4 regions of the Azospirillum sp. A26 genome follow, and region 1 is predicted to be linked to each of the others. Evidence: predicted binding sites of a transcription regulator. Region 1 holds the regulator's gene; each other region holds the start of a gene.
The links. The regulator LexA, encoded in region 1, represses DNA repair genes until DNA is damaged. The targets are predictions, from matches to a motif close to ATGTTCTANTTTGGTTC.
Positions count from the first base shown of each region.

Region 2: ABNQ39_RS10890 (ImuA family protein) is a predicted target of LexA. The motif match lies at 2,476-2,492, and genes of this name have one in related genera.
Region 3: ABNQ39_RS11655 (S24 family peptidase) is a predicted target of LexA. The motif match lies at 2,003-2,019, and genes of this name have one in related genera.
Region 4: recA (recombinase RecA) is a predicted target of LexA. The motif match lies at 2,746-2,762, and genes of this name have one in related genera.

Region 1 is NZ_CP170472.1:763,786-768,520, forward strand. Features, by position in the region: gene ABNQ39_RS04090 (ComEC/Rec2 family competence protein) at 1-1,164, shown strand, start outside; gene lexA (transcriptional repressor LexA) at 1,239-1,964, opposite strand; gene ABNQ39_RS04100 (molybdopterin molybdotransferase MoeA) at 2,189-3,418, opposite strand; gene moaC (cyclic pyranopterin monophosphate synthase MoaC) at 3,423-3,920, opposite strand; gene ABNQ39_RS04110 (GNAT family N-acetyltransferase) at 3,917-4,414, opposite strand; gene trpC (indole-3-glycerol phosphate synthase TrpC) at 4,419-4,735, opposite strand, start outside.
Region 2 is NZ_CP170472.1:2,175,797-2,180,531, reverse strand. Features, by position in the region: gene hemN (oxygen-independent coproporphyrinogen III oxidase) at 1-751, shown strand, start outside; gene ABNQ39_RS10900 (EF-hand domain-containing protein) at 856-1,665, opposite strand; gene ABNQ39_RS10895 (SH3 domain-containing protein) at 1,940-2,392, shown strand; gene ABNQ39_RS10890 (ImuA family protein) at 2,517-3,455, shown strand; gene ABNQ39_RS10885 (hypothetical protein) at 3,449-3,631, opposite strand; gene ABNQ39_RS10880 (tRNA-uridine aminocarboxypropyltransferase) at 3,992-4,699, shown strand.
Region 3 is NZ_CP170472.1:2,314,600-2,319,334, forward strand. Features, by position in the region: gene ABNQ39_RS11640 (portal protein) at 1-1,156, opposite strand, end outside; gene ABNQ39_RS11645 (hypothetical protein) at 1,135-1,533, opposite strand; gene ABNQ39_RS11650 (hypothetical protein) at 1,530-1,934, opposite strand; gene ABNQ39_RS11655 (S24 family peptidase) at 2,097-2,729, shown strand; gene ABNQ39_RS11660 (hypothetical protein) at 2,859-3,068, shown strand; gene ABNQ39_RS11665 (branched-chain amino acid aminotransferase) at 3,109-3,957, opposite strand; gene ABNQ39_RS11670 (hypothetical protein) at 4,190-4,387, shown strand; gene ABNQ39_RS11675 (succinate dehydrogenase iron-sulfur subunit) at 4,455-4,735, opposite strand, start outside.
Region 4 is NZ_CP170472.1:609,164-613,898, forward strand. Features, by position in the region: gene ABNQ39_RS03390 (ATP-binding protein) at 105-2,651, shown strand; gene recA (recombinase RecA) at 2,816-3,895, shown strand; gene ABNQ39_RS03400 (hypothetical protein) at 3,984-4,550, opposite strand; gene ABNQ39_RS03405 (glycosyltransferase family 2 protein) at 4,639-4,735, opposite strand, start outside.

The DNA.
Region 1 (4,735 bases):
GGCATCCTGTCGGCACTTGGCTACACGCTGCTGGTCGGGGCGCCGCTGCCGACGGTGCGGTCGGTGTTGATGACCGGCATGGTGATGGGGGCGATCATGCTGGATCGTCATCCGTTGAGCATGCGGCTGGTCGCCTTTGCCGGGCTGGTCACCATGGCGATGGATCCGGAGGGCATGCTGGGGCCGAGCTTCCAGATGTCCTTCGCCGCCGTGGTGGCGCTGATCGCTGCCTTCGAGAAGGGCAGCGTCAGGCTGGCGGAATGGCGGCGCGATGCGGGATGGCTGGTGCGCGGGCTGTTCTATGTCGGCGGGATTCTGTTGACCAGCGTGGTGGCGACGCTGGCGACCTTGCCCTTCTCGCTCTTCCACTTCCAGCAGATCGCCTTCTACGGCGTGCTGTCGAACCTCATCGCCATTCCCATCACGTCCTTCTGGGTCATGCCGTGGAGCCTGATCGCCTACGCGCTGCTGCCCTTCGGACTGGAGGCGCCGGCGCTGATCGCCATGAACTGGGGCGACCGGGCGGTAATCTGGACGGCGGAATTCTTCGGACGCCTCCCCTGGGCCTCGCTGACCGTGCCGGCGATGCCGGCGGAAGGATTTGCGCTGCTGGTGGTGGGAGGGATCTGGCTGTGCTTGTGGACGCGGTGGTGGCGTTGGCTGGGCATGCTACCGGTCCTGATGGGGATGGCCTCGCCGATGCTGGCGGTGCGGCCGGATGTGCTGGTGGCCGGCGACGGGACGGTGATGGCTGTCAGGCTGCCGGACGGACGACTCAGCGCGTCGGTCAAAGGCGGCGGGCGGATGACCGAAACCTGGCGGGAGCGCGATGGCGAGCGGTCGGCGGCCGATCCCTGGCCGGCGGACGGAGGATGGAGCGGGGGAGGGCGGTCGCTGGACTGCGATGCGCTTGGCTGCCTGTACCGGGTGCAGGGAAAGACGGTGGCCTTGCCGCGGCTGCCGGATGCGCTGGACGAGGATTGCGGGACGGCCGATGCGGTGGTGACGGCGGAGGTGGCGCGGCGCTGCCGGGCGGATTTGGTGGTGGACCGCTGGACCCTGCGTCATGAAGGCGCGCATGCGCTGACGGTAACCGCCGAGGGGGTGACGGTGGAGACGGTGCGTGGGCTGCGGGGAGACCGGCCCTGGACCGGAGCAAAGTGAGAGGAGCTTTGGACTTCGCCGATCCCATCCGCCGCGGGGACGGAGGAGGGGATCGGCGGCCGGGCACGAAAAGCTCAGTACTTGCGCACGAGACCGACCAGCTTGCCCTGCACGCGGACGCGGTCGGCGCCGAAGATGCGGGTTTCGTAGGCGGCGTTGGCGGGTTCCAGCGCGATGGTGTTGCCCTTGCGGCGCAGGCGCTTCAGTGTCACTTCGCCCTCGTCCACCAGGGCGACGACGATGGTGCCGTTCTCTGCCGCATCGCAGCGCTGGATGACGATGGTGTCGTGGTCGAGGATGCCGGCCTCGATCATCGAGTCGCCGGAAACCTCCAGCGCATAATGGTCGCCACCGGTCAGCATCGAGGCGGGAACGTCGACGAAGGCGCTGTTGTCGCGCAGGGCCTCGATGGGCGTACCGGCGGCGATCCGGCCATAGAGCGGAAGCTGCACCGTCTCGTTGGCCGCGGCCGGGGTCGGGGCGGGCGGAGCGGTGTCGCGGCCGGCGAAGGCGAAATCGCCCTTGATGACGTTGGGCTGGAACTTCGGCTTGGGAGCCGCGGTCCGGTTGCGCGACGCGTCGAGACCCTCGGGAAGGCGCAGAACCTCCAGCGCACGGGCCCGGTGGGGCAGGCGGCGGATGAACCCGCGCTCCTCCAGCCCGGTGATCAGGCGATGGATGCCCGACTTGGACTTCAGGCCCAGGGCGTCCTTCATCTCGTCGAACGACGGCGAGACACCGCCCTGGCCAAGCCGTTCGTGGATGAACAGCAGCAATTCGTGCTGCTTGCGCGTGAGCATGGATGCCTCCCGGCTTCGGCCAGACTGAAGATGGAACAAAAACTAAACGTTGCTCCATGTTCTAGTTTGGTTCCTGCCGCGCGTCAAGCCCCCCAGCGGCTTCTTTTAGAACTTGTGTGGAACATTTGGAACGCGGTGAAACAGTTTTCCGGGTGATGTTCACCTGTTCCAGTCCTCGTCCCAGCACCGTTTCCAGGCGCCGTTTCTAAGCTCTGTGTTCAAGTCTAGATGCTGAGCACCCCATCCGTCAAAGGGAGCACGGTCACCATGGCGCCCGCCGGCTCCGGGTCGGCATGGGGCGGGCGGGGGATCAGGCAATCGGCCTGAGCGTACAGGGTGGTGATGGCGCTGTCCTGCCGGGCGAAGGGCGTCACGGTCAGGACACCGTCCGGGCCGGCGGCGAGGGTGGCGCGCAGATATTCCTCGCGCCGGTCGTTGGCTCTCAGCGCGCCGGTCAGGCGGGCGCGCAGCGGCAGGCGGTTGTCCTCCGGCGGCAAGCCTTGCAGCACGCGCAGGATCGGGCGGAGGAACAGGAGCGCGGTCACACCGGTGGACACCGGGTTGCCGGGCAGGCCGAGCAGCGGCACCGACCCGGCACGGCCGAACATCAAGGCCTTGCCCGGACGCATCGCCACCGTCTGCACCTCCAGCGCCACGCCGCGTTCGGCCAGCACATCGCGGACGAAATCGTAATCGCCATGCGCCGCCCCGCCGGTGGTGACCAGCAGGTCGCAGCCGGCGGCCCCCTTCGCCAGGGCCGCCACGCTCTCCGGCGTGTCCTTGGCGACGCCCAGATTGTGGGCGAGCCCGCCCTGAGCGGTCACCAGGGCGCAGAGGCCGAGCGCATTGGTGCTGACGATCTGGCTCGGTCCCAGCGGGTCGCCGGGCAGGGCGATCTCGTCGCCGGTGGCGAGGACGGCGATGCGCGGCCGGCGGTGGACCGACAGCCACGGCACATTGCCGCCGGCGGCCAGCGCGATGTCGCGCGCGGTCAGGCGCCGCCCCTTCGGCAGAAGCTTCTGACCGGCCGTGAAGTCGAATCCGGCCTCGCGGACGAAGCGGCCGGCGGCCACGGCGCGGCCGATCCGCACTGTGGCGTCGTCGGCGCTGCAATCCTCCTGCATCACCACGGCGTCGGCGCCGCCGGGCAGGGGCGCGCCGGTGAAGATGCGCACCGCCTCGCCCCGGCCGACGCTGCCGGTGAAGGCATGGCCAGCGGCGGATTCGCCGATGCGCCGCAGCGGGACGGGGGCCTCGGCGGTCGCGGCGGCGATGTCGGCGGCACGCACGGCCCAGCCATCCATGGCGGCGGCGTGGAAGGGCGGCTGGGTCAGCCGGGCGACCACCGGTTCGGCCAGCACACGACCGAGAGCGTCGGGCAGGGCGACCGTCTCCGCCGGGAGGGCAGCGAAGGCCGACAGGATGCGGGCGCGCGCCTCGGCGACGGAGATCATGGCGTCAGCCTCCGGTGGAGGACGACGTGGACGCACCCCATTCGCCGCTCTTGCCGCCGGCCTTGTGCAGCAGGCGCACGTCGGTGACGGTCATGCCGCGGTCCACCGCCTTGCACATGTCGTAGACGGTCAAGGCTGCGACGGTGACGGCGGTCAGCGCCTCCATCTCCACGCCGGTCTGGCCCTTCAACTTGCAGGTTGCCGTCACGTCCACCGCGTTGCGGGCGGGATCGCAGGACAGGTCGACCTTGACAGAGGTAAGCATCAGCGGGTGGCAGAGCGGGATCAGGTCGGGCGTGCGCTTGGCCCCCATGATGCCGGCCAGCCGGGCGACCGACAGCACGTCGCCCTTCTTCACCCCGCCCTGCATGATGAGCGCCAGCGTTTCCGGCTGCATCAGCACGGTCGCCGCGGCGGTGGCGGTGCGTTCGGTGTCGGCCTTGTCGGAGACGTCGACCATCACCGCCTTGCCCTCGGCGTCGAAATGGGTAAAGCCGGTCATCGTGCGGTCTCCGTCAAAAGCTTTTCCATGAAGACGCTGACGCCATTGTCTTCGTAGCAGGCATAGGGGCCGCGGTCGGTGAAGCCGGCCTTGCGGTAGAGCGCCAGCGCTTCGGGCTGATGGATGCCCGATTCGAGCAGCAGGGCGTTCAGGCCCTCCGCCCGCGCCTGCTCCTCCAGCCGGGCGAGCAGGCGGTCGCCGATGCGCTGTCCGCGGGCGGCGGGATCGACATACATCCGCTTGATCTCGCCATAGCCCGTGGGATCGACGCGGAGTGCGGCGCAGCCGACCGGAACGCCGTCCTTGCGGGCGACGAGGAAGCGCAGGTTCGGTGCCTCCAGTTCGCCGATGTCGAGCAGGTGGCAGGTGTCTGCCGGATAGAGATCCAGCAGATAGCGGTCGAGCGCCGCCACCAGCGCGATCACGGCATCCTGGCGCGGGCTCTCCGCGGCGATCAGCACATCGGCTGTCAGATCGGCCACCACCTCGGTCATCGCGTCACACCGGAGCCAGCAGGGCGCGGGTGGCGGCGGTGACGTCGGTCTGCCGCATCAGCGATTCGCCAACCAGGAAGCAGCGCGCCCCGACCTTCGCCATCCGGGCCAGATCGGCGGGATTGTAGAGTCCGCTTTCCGCCACCAGCATACGGTCGGCCGGCACATTGGCGGCCAGCTCTTCCGTCGTCGCAATATCGACCGCCAAGGTCTTGAGATTGCGGTTATTGACGCCCAGCAGCGGGGTCCTCAGCAGCAGCGCGCGGTCCAGTTCGGCGCGGTCATGCACCTCGACCAGCACGTCCAGCCCCTGGGCGATGG
Region 2 (4,735 bases), 1.4 Mb from region 1:
CGTCAACCTTGACCTGATGTATGGCCTGCCGCACCAGTCGGTCGAGAGCGTCGCCCGCTCCGCCGAGATCGCGCTGGAGATGGCGCCCGACCGGCTGTCGGTCTTCGGCTACGCCCATGTGCCGTGGATGAAGACCCACCAGAAGAAGATCGACGAGTCGGTTCTGGCCGGTTCGCTCGGCCGCTGGGAGCAGTTCGCCGCCATTGCCGACACGCTGTCGGCCGCCGGCTACAGCGCCATCGGTCTCGACCATTTCGCCCGCCCCGGCGACGAGCTGGCGGTGCAGCAGGAGGAAGGGCGGCTGGGCCGCAACTTCCAGGGCTACACCACCGACGATGCCGAGACTCTGCTGGGCTTCGGCTCCTCCTCCATCGGCGCCCTGCCGCAGGGCTATGTGCAGAACGCGGTGCCCTTCGACCATTACGCCACCGCCATCGAGGAGGGCCGCCTGCCCACCGGCAAAGGCATCGCGCTGACTCAGGACGACAAGGTGCGGCGCGACCTGATCATGCGGCTGATGTGCGACCTGTCGGTCGACACCGCCGCCATCGCCCGTGCCCACGGCTTGCCCGAGTCCGCCTTCGATGCGGAGCTGGAGGGCATGGCCGATCTGGTCGCCGACGGCGTCGCGGTGGTGGACGGCCGGCACATCGATGTGCCGGAGAGCGCCCGTCCGCTGATGCGCATCGTTGCAGCCCGCTTCGACACCCACCTGTCCAAGGGGGCCGGACGGCACAGCCGGGCGGTTTGACGGCGTTCGGAGAAAGTCGGGCGGAGAAAGCTAGGCAAAAGAAAAGGCGGCCGGCGCCACCCGCCGACCGCCTTTCCCCGTGCCGCGCATCCGAACCCACAAGGCTACGCGGCAACCTCGTTGATGCCTTGCATCAATGTCCGCAGCATGTCGCCGCTGAGGCGGTTGGACGTGACGCCGCCCGTCTGCTGCTGCATGCCGCCATAGGCGGCCATGCGTTCCTGTTCCGACACATAGCCGTCCTTGTTGGTGTCCAGCGGGTCGTAGCCGGTCGTGCCGCCGGCTGCCGAGCTTGAAGCCGCGGAACTGGAGGATGCCGAACTGGAGGACGGGATCGAGGACGTGCTGCCGCTGTCCGAAGCGACGGAAGGGCCTGTGTCATTGGCGGGTGGCGGCGGGGGTGGCGGGCGGTTGGCGTCGGTCTGTTTCAGCGCGCTGCTCAACTCGTCCTGGGAAATCGACCAGTCCTCGTCGCTGTCGAGGCTGCTGAACAGCGACGCGGCATCGGTGCTCGACTGGCCGGCGGAGGTCAAAACGGACGTCAGTTCGTCGGTGCTGATGCCGCCGCTGCTGTCGCTGTCCAGGCTGGAATAGAGGTTCTGGGCGAACTGTTGCTGCATCGCGCTCGCCTGCTCCTGCGCCGCCAGCAGGGCGCTGCCGCTGCCATAGTCGAACTGGCTGGCGAAGGAACTGAATTCGGTCGTGCTGAGCGAGCCGTTGCTGTCGCTGTCCAGGCTGCCGATCAGGCCGTCGACGGCCGACGACAGTTTCCCGCTGTCGGAAGCGGCCGAGGTGCCGCCGAGCGCGCCCAGCAACTCGTCCTTGGACAGCGACGAGTCGCTGTCGGCGTCCGCCTTGGAGAAGAATTTCTGAAGCGTCGCCGTGCTGTTGGAACTGCCGAGGGAGGAGATCATGGCCGGATGCTCCCGTAAGGTGCCGTCGTGATGGTCAAGATACGCGGGGCGGCCTGGGACTCCTGCGCGGAACGGCGCCGAAAAAGATCGGATTTGAGATAATACTTCAAGATCGGGAGGTGCGCCTCAAAAAGCGCATAGCGAATCCGGCTGCGCTGCGGTGGCGAAAAGGGGGTTGCCTCCTGTATGGTCGCGCCGAAGGTCCACAACCCACCAGTTTACCCTCTCCGTTCGTCCCGTTCCTGCAAAGCACCGTTCCATCTCAAGGTGAGCGATGATCCGCCGTCTGCGTACCCTTCCCTTGATGGTGGCCCTGGCCACGCTGATGGTTCCCGGCTGTATGCCGTACCAGCGGACCCCCAATCCGCCGACCGTGCGGACCGCGCCCGATACCGGAACCGGGCTTGAGCCGATCTATGGAGAGTGGCAGGTGGACAAGCCGACGCCGGCCTATGCCCAGCCGGCGGGCGGCTCGGGCGTCATCGCCACGCTTGGGGCGGGTCAGGCGGTGACCACGCTGGGCCGGGTGCGCAACAGCGACTGGGTGGCGGTGAAGGTCGGCGGCTCCACCGCCTACGTCCGGCTGCATCTGCTGAGCCTGAAGGGCAACACGCCGCGCGGCACCCGTGGCACCTCCACCACCCTGGCGAAGCCCGTCGACAATGCCGGCCCGACCATCAAGGCCGCCCCGCGCGGCAAGATCGGCGCGGCGCCAATCGCCAACTGATCCCAGCGACGGCTGATTTCAGGACAGACGGCCCGAAAACAAGACTGGAGTCGCAGACTCCCGCTCGACACGCGTTCATGATAGAACATATCAGGAACATATACCTGTCGAGCGGAGCTGAGTCATGTCTGTCCCGTTGTCCCCCTCCCCATCTGTGGACGCGGCGCGGCGTAACCGTGCCGGACTGCTGGCCGACCTGCGTGCACGCATCCGGCGGCTCGAGGGAGCGGGCGGGGAAGGGGGGCGGACCCTGGCGTTCGGCATCGACTCGGTCGATGGCCATCTGCCCGACGGTGGGCTGCCGCTGGGCTGCCTGCATGCGGTGGTGGCGGACGACCCGGGGGCGGGCACCGGATTCGCCGCGGCGCTGCTGGCCCGGCTGGCGACTCCGAAAAGGCCGGCGCTGTGGATCCTGCGCGGGCGCGACCTGTATGCCCCGGGGTTGGCGGCCTATGGGCTGACGTCCGACCGGCTGGTCGCGGTGCGGGCGGTGCGGCCGGTCGATGCGCTGTGGGCGATGGAGGAGGCGTTGCGCTGCTCCACCCTGTCGGCGGTGCTGGGCGAGTTGGAGGGGCTGGACCTGACCGCAAGCCGGCGGCTGCAGCTTGCCGCCGAGTCGTCGGGGGTGACCGGATTCCTGCTGGACGCGAGCGCCGGCGCATCGGGCGGGCGCAACCCGTGGATGGCAGGCGGACGGATGGCAGGCCGGCGGGCGGAAGGGCTCAGCGCCGCAGTGACGCGCTGGCGGTTGAATGCCGTCCCCAGTCTGGATGAGGAGGGGGATGCGGCACCACGCCCGGCCGGAGGTCCGCCTGGGCTGGGGATGCCGCGCTGGTCGGTCATGCTGGAGCGTTGCCGGGGCGGGCGCCCAGGCAACTGGACCCTCGCCTGGGACGGGCAGGGCTGGCAAGACGTGGAGAAAGAAGATCGGGGCGGCCTTGGGCAGACCGCAGGACGCGAGTCGGGGCTATGGCCGGCCGGACAGCCGATGTCCGACAACCGACAGAATCGTTTGTCGGATCACCGCAAACCGGCCGTCGCCAAGCTGACTGCCGGTCAGTAGTCGGTCGCCCAGTCGGGCTCGTGGCGGCCAGGCTGCTCCGACCCGTCCGGCTCGGTCATCCAGCGCGGGTCATCCGCGTCCATCGGGGCGTAGAGCGGGAGCTGGCGGGCGAATTCCGCGCTGTCGGCATCGCGGCGCTGCTTCAGCAGGCGGTCGGCAAGGTGGGCGGGCAGCATGGCAGGTCTCCTTCTGAGCGCCGGATGGCACCGTGGATCAGCCTGACTAAGGCCGGTCCTGGCCCACCCGTCGTCCTGTTTGCCTGGATAATAACTACGCAAGTTCCAGGCCAGCTGTTAAGCGCGTCACACGAGTTCCATGACACACGACTAAGTCTCTACAAACGGTTTATACGAAGCCACTTGAACCCACATGAACAGGTATGACACGAGGGAGTCTTGAGAGGGGATCTGTCGTACGCGCCGTGGCGGCCATCGCTCTTTGGGGAGCAGCGCCGTCCTTGGTGTGAGATGTGTTCCCTTCCGCGTCATTCCAACCCATATTCGCGGCCAATCCCCTTCAAGGAATGCGTACCTCCCATGCACAGCGCCACCGCCCCCGATTCCTGCCCCACCTGCCTAAAGCCTAATCACCTGTGCATTTGTGAGGCAGTGCAGCCGATCGACAACGGCGTCTTCCTGCTGATCCTGCAACATCCGCAGGAGAAGCGGGAAAATCTGGGCACCGCCCAGATCGCCCATCTGCAATTCGCCAATTCGATGGTGAAGGTCGGGCTGAGCTGGCCGGGCCTGAAGCGCATCCTGGGGCGGGAGGTCGATCCCAAGCGCTGGGGCGTGCTGTATCTCGGCCCGGTGAAGGATGGCGGCGCTCCGCGGCCGGAGGTGGGGGTGGTCGACAGGAACGGCGAGCCGCTGCGCGACAGTGCGGAGATCCTGGAGGATCTGGAGGGCGTCATCGTCCTGGACGGCACCTGGAGCCAGGCCAAGACCCTGTGGTGGCGCAATGCCTGGCTGCTGAAATGCCGCCGCGTCGTGCTGAACCCGCAGTTCCGCTCGCTCTATGGGCAGGCGCGCAAGGAGCCGCGGCGCGACAGCGTCTCCACCCTCGAAGCCGGCGCCTTCCTGCTGTCGCGGCTGGAGGGTGACCAGACCATCATGGACACGGCACTGAAGCCCTTCTCGCTGCTGCTGAAGAAGCTGCGTGCGCCCCGCCCGCGTCCGGCGCTGCCGACCGACGCCGATGCTCCGGCGGCTGCTTCCGATGACGAGGGGGATGAGGAGGCCTGACGCCCGTTCGCGCGGCTGCAACCAACCGGCGGCTGC
Region 3 (4,735 bases), 1.4 Mb from region 1:
GCACTTCGGTCGCGGTCATCCGCGCCGACTCCACCGGCCCCAGCCGGTCGACCAGCAGCGCATGGCGGATGCGGCCACGCAGATCGTCCAGCACCAGCTGCGACACGTCGAACCGGCCGGGGTTGGCCAGCGGCGTCAGGCCGGCGGACCCGACCGCCTTGGGGATGATGGTGCCAGGCACCAGCCGGATGGTGGTGGGGTTCAGCACCCCATCGTCGTCGGCCTGCCAGATGCCGGTGACGGCGATGGAGGCGTTCTTCAGAACCAACTCCACCACCTTGTTGGCGGTCTTGATGTCGGGCAGCGCCTTCATCACCGGAGAGCGGCCATAAGTCTCGCCAGGAGCTTTCAACCAGCGGAAATTGACGAAGGGCGACTGGGCGAAGCGCCCCTGTGCCAGCCAGGACGGCTCGGCCAGCCCGCTGTCCAGCACCACGCCCCAGCGATAGGCCGTACCGTCGGGCAGCACCGCCTCGACCAGCGGGAAACGGCTGTCGGGATCCCCGGCCGCCTGCTTCCGCAGCTCGTCCGGCAGGTCGGCACCGGGGAAGCGCTGAAGGATCTGGGCCAGCGTCGCCTCGCTGCGGCGGAAGGTGGCGTCGAGCCGTCCGTCCGGCCCCTCCTCTAGAACCGCTTCGGCCAGCGGCACGGCGGTGAAGCGCAGGCTGGACGGGGCGCCGGGGGCCGCCTCCTCCATCAGGAGGCTGGCGGTGCCGACGGCGACGAGGTCGAGGAAGGACTGATGAATCTCCACTGCGAAGTTGGAGCGGTCGAAATGGGCCTGGACGATACCGGCGGCACGGTCGAGCAGCGGAGCGACCCGGTCGCGCTCCGTTCCGGTCAGGGTGGGACCGGGCTGGAAGCCGAACCAGCGCGACCAGGGCGGCGTCAGTTCCGACAGCAGGCTGGCGGCCAGCTGCTCCACCGCGTCGGGGGCGGTGCCGTCGAACAGCCGGTCGACCCGGCGTTCGCCCGGCGTGCCACCGCCGCGGAAGGGCCTCCCATTGGGCAGCGCATGGTCGTAGCATTCCTGCCAATGGCTTTCCCACACGCTGCGCCGGTCGCGGGCGACGCGGTAGCGCTCCAGCAGGGCTTCCGGTTCCGACAGGTCACCCTTCCGCCGAGCGGACGGTTTCACGGCTGCGGATGCGGGCATGTGCGGTCTCCTCCAGTCAGGTGGCGGTGCAGTTGCCAGGGGGTCAGCACCCGGCGGGCACGCAGGCCGATCAGGCGCTTGACCGCCTCGACGCAGGTGAAGGGCCCCCAGGGGGCAGGGCCGGCCGGGCGGCACAGTGGGGCGGCGTCGACCGTCAGCCCCTGGGCGCGGTACCAGCCCGGCAGGTCGAAGTCGGCGGGCAGGTCCAGCACCGCGATGTCGGTGAAGCCGGCCAGCGGATCGACCGCCACCCAGCGCCGCCCGTCGGTCAGCAGGGCCAGACAATGGCGGAAGCCCGGCTTCAGCAACCGCAGCCACCACAGGGGCGCTTCGCCGCGATAGACGATCCAGGCCGCGGTCCAGGGGGGCGCGCTCATCGCGCAATGCCTTTTTTGCGCAGCGCCGGGGCGATCACGGTGAACGCCTCCTGCCACAGCGAATGGGCCCGCTGTTCGCGGAACCGGTCCAGTTCCGGCGCGCTCTGGCGGCGGCCGTAATGGACCAGCACATGCAGGTGATCGCGCATCAGCTTGCGCGCCCGGTACAGGCGGTCGACCACCTGAAGAAGGTCCTGCGGCTCGCAGGGCCGCGCGACCTGCCCACAGCCGGCGGTAATCCGCGCCCCAGCCGCCTTGGCGTCATGCGCCTGCACTGCCCAGAACCACGCCTCCTCCGCGTCGGCAAAGGGCTGGCCCTCGACGCTGTAGGGCTCCGGCTTCAGCGGAACGGTCCGGGAAACGCTGGTTGCGGGCAAAACGGGGGCGGCCGGACGCAGCATGCTGGTCTCCTTGCGGCTTCGGATTTTTTGAGAAGAGAGACGCCGGACCTACGTCGCAGCCGCGTCTTCTGTTTGCGTTATGTTCCGCCCATTGCCTGCGGTCAATGGTTTTATGAAAAAGTTCCTAGGGACGCTGTCGCCGCTTTATGAGATTATCGTCCCATGCTGAAACATACGGACATCTGGCGGGCCATCGACCGCCTCGCGGCACAGCACGGGCTCTCCGCCTCCGGGCTGGCGCGGCGCGCCGGACTGGACCCGACCACCTTCAACAAGAGCAAGCGCACCACCAACGACGGCAAGCTGCGCTGGCCGTCGACGGAAAGCATCTCCAAGGTGCTGGACGCCACCGGCGCTTCCTTGTCGGAATTCGTGTCGCTGGTCGGCGACGGCACCGGCACCACCCCGCTGCAGCGGGTTCCGGTGATCGGCTATGCCCAGGCCGGGTCGGCCGGCTATTTCGACGATGCCGGCTTCCCCGCCGGCAGCGGCTGGGACGAGCTGCTGTTCCCCAGTCTGGGCGACCCGCATGCCTATGCGCTGGAGATTTCCGGCGACAGCATGGAGCCGGTCTATCGCGACGGTGACACCATCATCGTCTCGCCTGCCGCGCAGATCCGCCGCAACGACCGCGTCGTCGTCCGCACCAAGGGCGGCGAGGTGATGGCCAAACAGCTGATCCGCGAGACGGCGACCAAGATCGAACTGCTGTCGATCAACCGGGCCCACCCCGACCGCAGCATCCCGATGTCGGACGTCGCCTGGATGGCACGGATCATCTGGGCAAGCCAGTGAGCGTGGGGGTAGACGCCTCCATGGTCACCGCTCAGTCCTAGGAAAATTTCCCTTTACCGCACATCCCGACAGGCGGTACCGTCCATTCCATGGACCGTGCCGCCCACTTGGACAGCCTTCACCGCACCCATGACGCCAAGCCGCGCCAACGCGATCAAACGCGCCGCAACGCTCCGCCTGCACAGTACGCTCGCGGCGGAAGCGCGCCTCGCCACCGCCCGGCGCCGCGGCGCCCTGACCGCCGCAAGCTGCGGGACCGACGCGTGGCTGGCCCGGCTGGCCGCCACGCTGGCCCATCACCGCCGGGCGGCGGTGGCGCTGCTCGATCGGATCGCATAAAATCGGCATCGATTTGAAGCGTGAATCCGATCGCTATAGCTCAGCGGAACGCATATTCCCAATAGAGCGCCCGCGCCCGCTGGAACAGCGGTCCTGCCGCGAGGCTGCGGTCCTCCACCTTGATCACCGGCACGCATTTGGCGTGGTTGCCAGTGGAGAAGATCTCGTCGGCCTCCAGAACGTCCTGCGGCGTCAGGGTGCATTCCTCCACCGTCACGCCGTGGTTGCGCAGCAGGGCGATGATGCGCTGGCGGGTGATGCCGTTCAGGAAGCAGCCGTTCGGCACCGGCGTGCGCACCACCCCGTCCTTGGCGATGAAGATGTTGGACGTGGCGAACTCGGCCACATTGCCGATGACGTCCAGCATGATGGCATTCTGGAAGCCGCGCTTGCGCGCCTCGGTCAGCGCCAAGCCGGCGTTGGGATAGAGGCAGGCGGCCTTGGCCTCGGTCGGGGCCATGGTCGGGATCGGCCGGCGGCGGGTGGAGATGCAGGCAGCGAAACCCGTCGGCTGCGGCAGCGGGTCCTCGTAGATCGACAGGACGAAGCGCGTGCTCTCCGGCGCCGGGGCGACGAAGCCGTCGTCGGCGTAGAACATCGGACGGATGTACAGCTCCGCCTCCTTGGGGAAGCGGTGGATGCCGTCCCAGCACAGCTCTTCGATCTCACCGGCGGTGACCATCGGCTCCAGCCCCATCACCTGGGCGGACCGGATGGCACGGGCGCAGTGCAGGTCCAGGTCGGGGGCCACGCCCTGGAAGGCGCGCGCGCCGTCGAAGACCGTCGAAGAGAGCCACAGCGTGTGGGACAGCGGTCCGACGATCGGCGGATTGCCTTCCACCCACTCGCCCTGGATCCAGCTCCACGCCTGGCCTGCCATGCCGCCCATGATTTTGGTCCTTCCCTAGAAAGAAAATGTGTCCCTACGCTGGGCGCCGCCGGCCGGCACCGCCCATTCGTGGTTCGTCGTCGTTGGTGATCTCCCGAAGAGCATACCCCCTCGCCGCCATCGGTCAACCGGTGCGCACGCAATCGTCCCGTGCGATGGAGCGGATTGCGGCTTCGGCCGTTGATAGGGGAGAGCGAGCAACCGAGACTGACCAACAGAGGGAGAGCAGCCCATGCCGACCACCGATCCCGGCCTCAGCGCCGCCCCGCCCAACCCCTTCCCGGGCCCGCACGAGGACATTCCCGGCGTCGATCTGCCGGGCACCGACAACCCCGACCTGCCCAATCCCGGTGGCCCCGGCACCACCGACAGCCCGGCTCCCGGCAACGACCTTCCGCCGTCGCGACCGACCGACCCGGACTTCGTCTGAAGCTGCACAAACGAAAAAGGCGCCCCCGAGGGGGCGCCTTTTCCATGTCGCAAACGCTTACCCGCGATCAGCGGCGCGCAACCATCAGCTTCTTGATCTCGGCGATGGCCTTGGCGGGGTTGAGACCCTTCGGGCACGCCTTGGTGCAGTTCATGATGGTGTGGCAGCGATAGAGACGGAACGGGTCCTCGAGGTTGTCGAGGCGCTCGCCCGTCATCTCGTCGCGGCTGTCGGCGATCCAGCGATAGGCCTGGAGCAGGATCGACGGGCCGAGATACCGGTCGCCGTTCCACCAGTAGCTGGGGCACGAGGTCGAGCAGCAGAAGCACAGGATGCACTCGTAGAGGC
Region 4 (4,735 bases), 150 kb from region 1:
TGGTTGATGGGATCGGTTGGATCGGCCGGCCATCGCAGGTGGTGTGACGGGCAAGTGCGGACCGGGGCATGTCCCGGCCGGACCGTGTGGGGTTTGGAGTATTGGTGGACGACACAACTTCCCTTTCCGACAGCGCGCGCAATGCTGTGAACCGCAAGGCTTCGACCGGCGGGGTGTTGATGCTGGTCCAATATGCGCTGGCGCCGGCCGGACTGCTGGTGCTGGCCGCCGGATTGCTGTTGGAGCGCGATACGGTCGGCTGGCTGGGAGCGGCGCTGGTTGCCTTGGGCGTCGTCCTGCTGATCGCCCGCAGCGTGTCGGTGGTGCGGCGGTCGGCCCACATCGGCGCGCTTCTCGGCGGCGCGCTGGAAGGGATGCCGGCCGGACAGCTGGTCTGCGACGGAACGGACGATGTGGTGTTCGTCAACGCCGCCTTCCGCGAGCTGGCGGGCTGGCGCCGCGGCGAACGGCCGCTGGACGCCCTGGCCCGCCAATTCTCCGGCGACCCCGACAGCGCGCGTGAATTCCGCCGCCTGCGCGAACGGGTGAAGGCAGGGGGCGCCGCCTCGGCCGAGCTGGCGATCCCGGCGCTGGACGGCCACCCGCCGGAATGGCGCAAGGTGCAGGGCCAGCCGGTGGCCGGCTTCCCCGGCTCCGTCCACTGGCGGATCGAGGACATCACCGCCCGGCGGGAGCTGGAGCATGTCATGCTGCGCGAGCAGGCCAAGCTCGCCGACTTCATGGAGCACGCGCCGGTCGGCTTCTTCTCGGTCGATCAGAACGGCCATTTCCTGTTCGTGAACGCCACCCTGGCCCAATGGCTGGAGGCGGCCCCCGGCGATCTGACCGACGGCGAGGCGCGGCTGCACGGCATCCTGGCGGCTCCCCCGGTGTCCGCCGCCCCCTACGACCTGTTCGACCATGGCGGCGGCGAGCAGCGCGGCGAGCTGACCATGGTGGGCCTGCGCAGCCGGCGGTTCCAGGTCGCGGTGGCGCAGAGCGTGGTGCATGCCGACGACGGCACCATCCACACCCGCTCGGTGGTGCGCGACCTGTCCCCGGAACGGGAATGGCAGGAGGCGCTGCGCCAGTCCGAGCAGCGGTTCCAGCGCTTCTTCGAGGATGCGCCCATCGGCATCGCGCTCGTCGACGAGACCGGGCAGCTGACCGAATGCAACGAGGCCTTCCTGGCGCTGATCGGCAGCGAGTCCGGCAGCGTCATCAACCGCCCGATGGCCGACCTGATCGTCCCGGCGGAGCGCGAGGCGGTGACCGCCCGGCTGCGGGCGGTGCAGGGCGGCGCCGACCCGGCCCATCCGCTGGAGGTCCGGCTGTCCGGCGGGCGCGAGCTGACCGCCCAGCTCTATGCCCGGCGCCTCGCCAACCCGGTGCGCACGGATGGCCGTGCAGATGGTTCCAGGGGCGATGGCGGCAGGGGCGATGGCGTGGGCCTGATCCTGCACTTCATCGACATGACCGAGCGCAAGAGCCTGGAGGCCCAGTTCGCCCAGTCGCAGAAGATGCAGGCGGTCGGCCAGCTGGCCGGCGGCGTGGCGCACGACTTCAACAACCTGCTGACGGCGATGATCGGCTTCTGCGACCTGCTGCTGCTGCGGCACAAGCCGGGCGACCAGTCCTTCAGCGACATCATGCAGATCAAGCAGAACGCCAACCGCGCCGCCAACCTCGTGCGGCAGCTGCTGGCCTTCTCGCGCCAGCAGACCCTGCAGCCGCGCGTCATCAACGTGACGGACGTGCTGGCGGAGCTGGCGAACCTGCTGCGCCGGCTGATCGGCGAGAACATCGAGCTGAAGATGATCCATGGCCGCGACCTGGGGCTGGTCAAGGTCGACCAGAACCAGCTGGAGCAGGTCATCATCAATCTGGTGGTCAATGCCCGCGACGCCATGGCCGGCGGCGGCAAGCTGATCGTCAACACCACCAACTACGTCGTCAGCCAGCCGGAACGGCGGGAGCACGAGACGGTGCCGGCTGGCAGCTACGTCTCCATCGAGGTCATCGACACCGGCTGCGGCATCGCGCGGGAGAATCTCCAGCGCATCTTCGAGCCCTTCTATACGACCAAGGAGGTCGGATCGGGCACCGGGCTCGGCCTGTCGACGGTCTACGGCATTGTGCGGCAGACCGGCGGCTTCGTGCTGGTCGATTCGGCGGTGGGGGAGGGAACTACCTTCACCATCCTGCTTCCCCACCATCAGGGCGAACTGCGTCCGGTCGACACGGCGGAGCCGCGCGAGCGGCGCGGCAGCGACCTGACCGGCACCGGCATCATCCTGCTGGTGGAGGACGAGGACGCAGTGCGCGTCTTCTCCGCCCGCGCGCTGCGCAACAAGGGCTATCAGGTGCTGGAGGCCAAGAACGGCGAGGCGGCCTTGCAGCAGATCGAGACCAACGGCGCCTCCATCGACCTGCTGATCACCGACGTGGTTATGCCGCAGATGGACGGCCCGACGCTCGCCCGCCATGTCCGCAGGCTGCGCCCGGAGATGCGGGTCATCTTCATCTCCGGCTATGCCGAGGACCGGCTGGGCGAGATCGACGGCGTCGAAGTCGCCCATTTCCTGCCCAAGCCCTTCTCGCTGAAACAGCTGGCCTCCAAGGTGAAGGAGGTCATCCGCGACGGGCGGTGACGGGCAGGCGGAGGAGCGAATTCGCCCGCGAAAATGGACCCGGACATCCCGCGTAAAATAGGAACGCACAGGCAACATCGGCGCTTGCAAACGAGAACGAAGAGAGTACATTCAGCCTCGTTGCAAGAGCGCCGACCGTGTGTTCTAAGAGAGGGGTACCGGGCATGTCGTCCGCACAGCTTCGTTTGGTCGAGAAGGATTCCATGGACAAGCAGAAGGCGCTCGATGCCGCCCTGAGCCAGATCGAACGCGCGTTCGGCAAGGGCTCGATCATGAAGCTCGGCGCCAAGGAGAGCTTGGTCGAGACGGAGGTCATTTCCACCGGCTCCCTGGGGCTCGACATCGCGCTGGGCATCGGCGGCCTGCCGAAGGGCCGCATCATCGAAATCTACGGCCCGGAAAGCTCGGGCAAGACCACGCTGGCGCTGCACGCCATCGCCCAGGCCCAGAAGGCCGGCGGCACCTGTGCGTTCATCGACGCCGAGCATGCGCTCGACCCGTCCTATGCCCGCAAGCTCGGCGTCAAGGTCGACGATCTGCTGATCTCCCAGCCCGATGCCGGCGAGCAGGCGTTGGAGATCGCCGACACGCTGGTGCGCTCCGGCGCCATCGACGTGCTGGTGGTCGACTCGGTTGCGGCGCTGGTGCCGCGCGCCGAACTGGAAGGCGAGATGGGCGACAGCCATGTCGGCCTGCACGCCCGCCTGATGAGCCAGGCGCTGCGCAAGCTGACCGGCTCGATCTCCAAGTCGAACTGCCTCGTCATCTTCATCAACCAGATCCGCCTGAAGATCGGCGTGATGTTCGGCAATCCGGAGACGACGACCGGCGGCAACGCGCTGAAGTTCTACGCTTCGGTCCGTCTCGACATCCGCCGCATCGGCGCGATCAAGGACCGCGACGCCGTCGTCGGCAACCAGACCCGCGTCAAGGTGGTGAAGAACAAGATGGCCCCGCCGTTCCGCGTGGTCGAGTTCGACATCATGTATGGCGAGGGCGTGTCGAAGGTGGGCGAGCTGCTCGACCTCGGCATCCAGGCCGGCGTGGTCGACAAGTCGGGGGCGTGGTTCAGCTATGACGGCACCCGCATCGGCCAGGGCCGCGAGAACGCCAAGACCTACCTGCGCAACAACCCGGAGATGGCCGACGCCATCGAGGCCAAGATCCGCGGCAACGCCGGTCTGGTCGCCGATGCGATGATGGGCACCCCGGAAGCCGACGGCGAAGCCTCCACGCCGGAGTGACGCCGAACGGTCACGTGTAACGAAAGGCCCCGTCTTCCGAAAGGGAGGCGGGGCTTTTTTGTTTTTGGGCGGCTATCGCAGCCCTTGCCTACACATCCACCACCATATGCGGCCGGAACGCGCCCTCCAGCGTCAGCAGCAGATGCAAATAGACCGCCACCTTGCGCGCCCGGTCGGTGTTGCGGGAGAGGCAGTCGCGCAGCTGTTCGGCCATCCGGGCGGTTTCCGCATCCTGCTCCGGCGCCGCCGCGGTGACGGCCTGGACGATATGCTCGGGATCGACTGGGATCGGCGCCGCCGGGTCCTTCAGCAGGGCCTCGGCCAGCGCCTCCTCGTCATGGGGAACCGACGGCGCTGCCGTCGGAGGGGCAGGGCGGCGGCGGGACAAATGGCTGCGGAGGCTGTCCTTCAGCCGGTCGCGCTGCCGGTCGTCCAGCCCGTCGAACTGGTCGACCTCATCGAACAGCAGGTCGTAGAGGCGGCGGCGCTGCGGGTTCGGCGGGCTCTGGTCGCGCCGCTCCTGCTCGCGCTCCTGCTGCTCCCGCCGCGGGTTGCGGCGGCGGTTGCGGTCGGTGGCGCTGCCGGCCCGCTCGACGCCCGCGGTGGTGCGGACGCTGAACTCCGGTGGGCCGACACCGTGGACATTTCCCGACATGGGCCGCCTCCCGGGGAACCGCCCCGACAGCGATCAAGTCTGGCAGAGCCGGCGCTTCCTTCCAAGCCGAAGCACCGGCCTATGACTATCAGTCGCCGGCGCCGGCCACCGCATTGTCGGCCGGTTGCGGCTTGTTCCTGCCGAATCCCAGCGTCGGGAAGACGTTGATCAGCGCGGTGATGAAG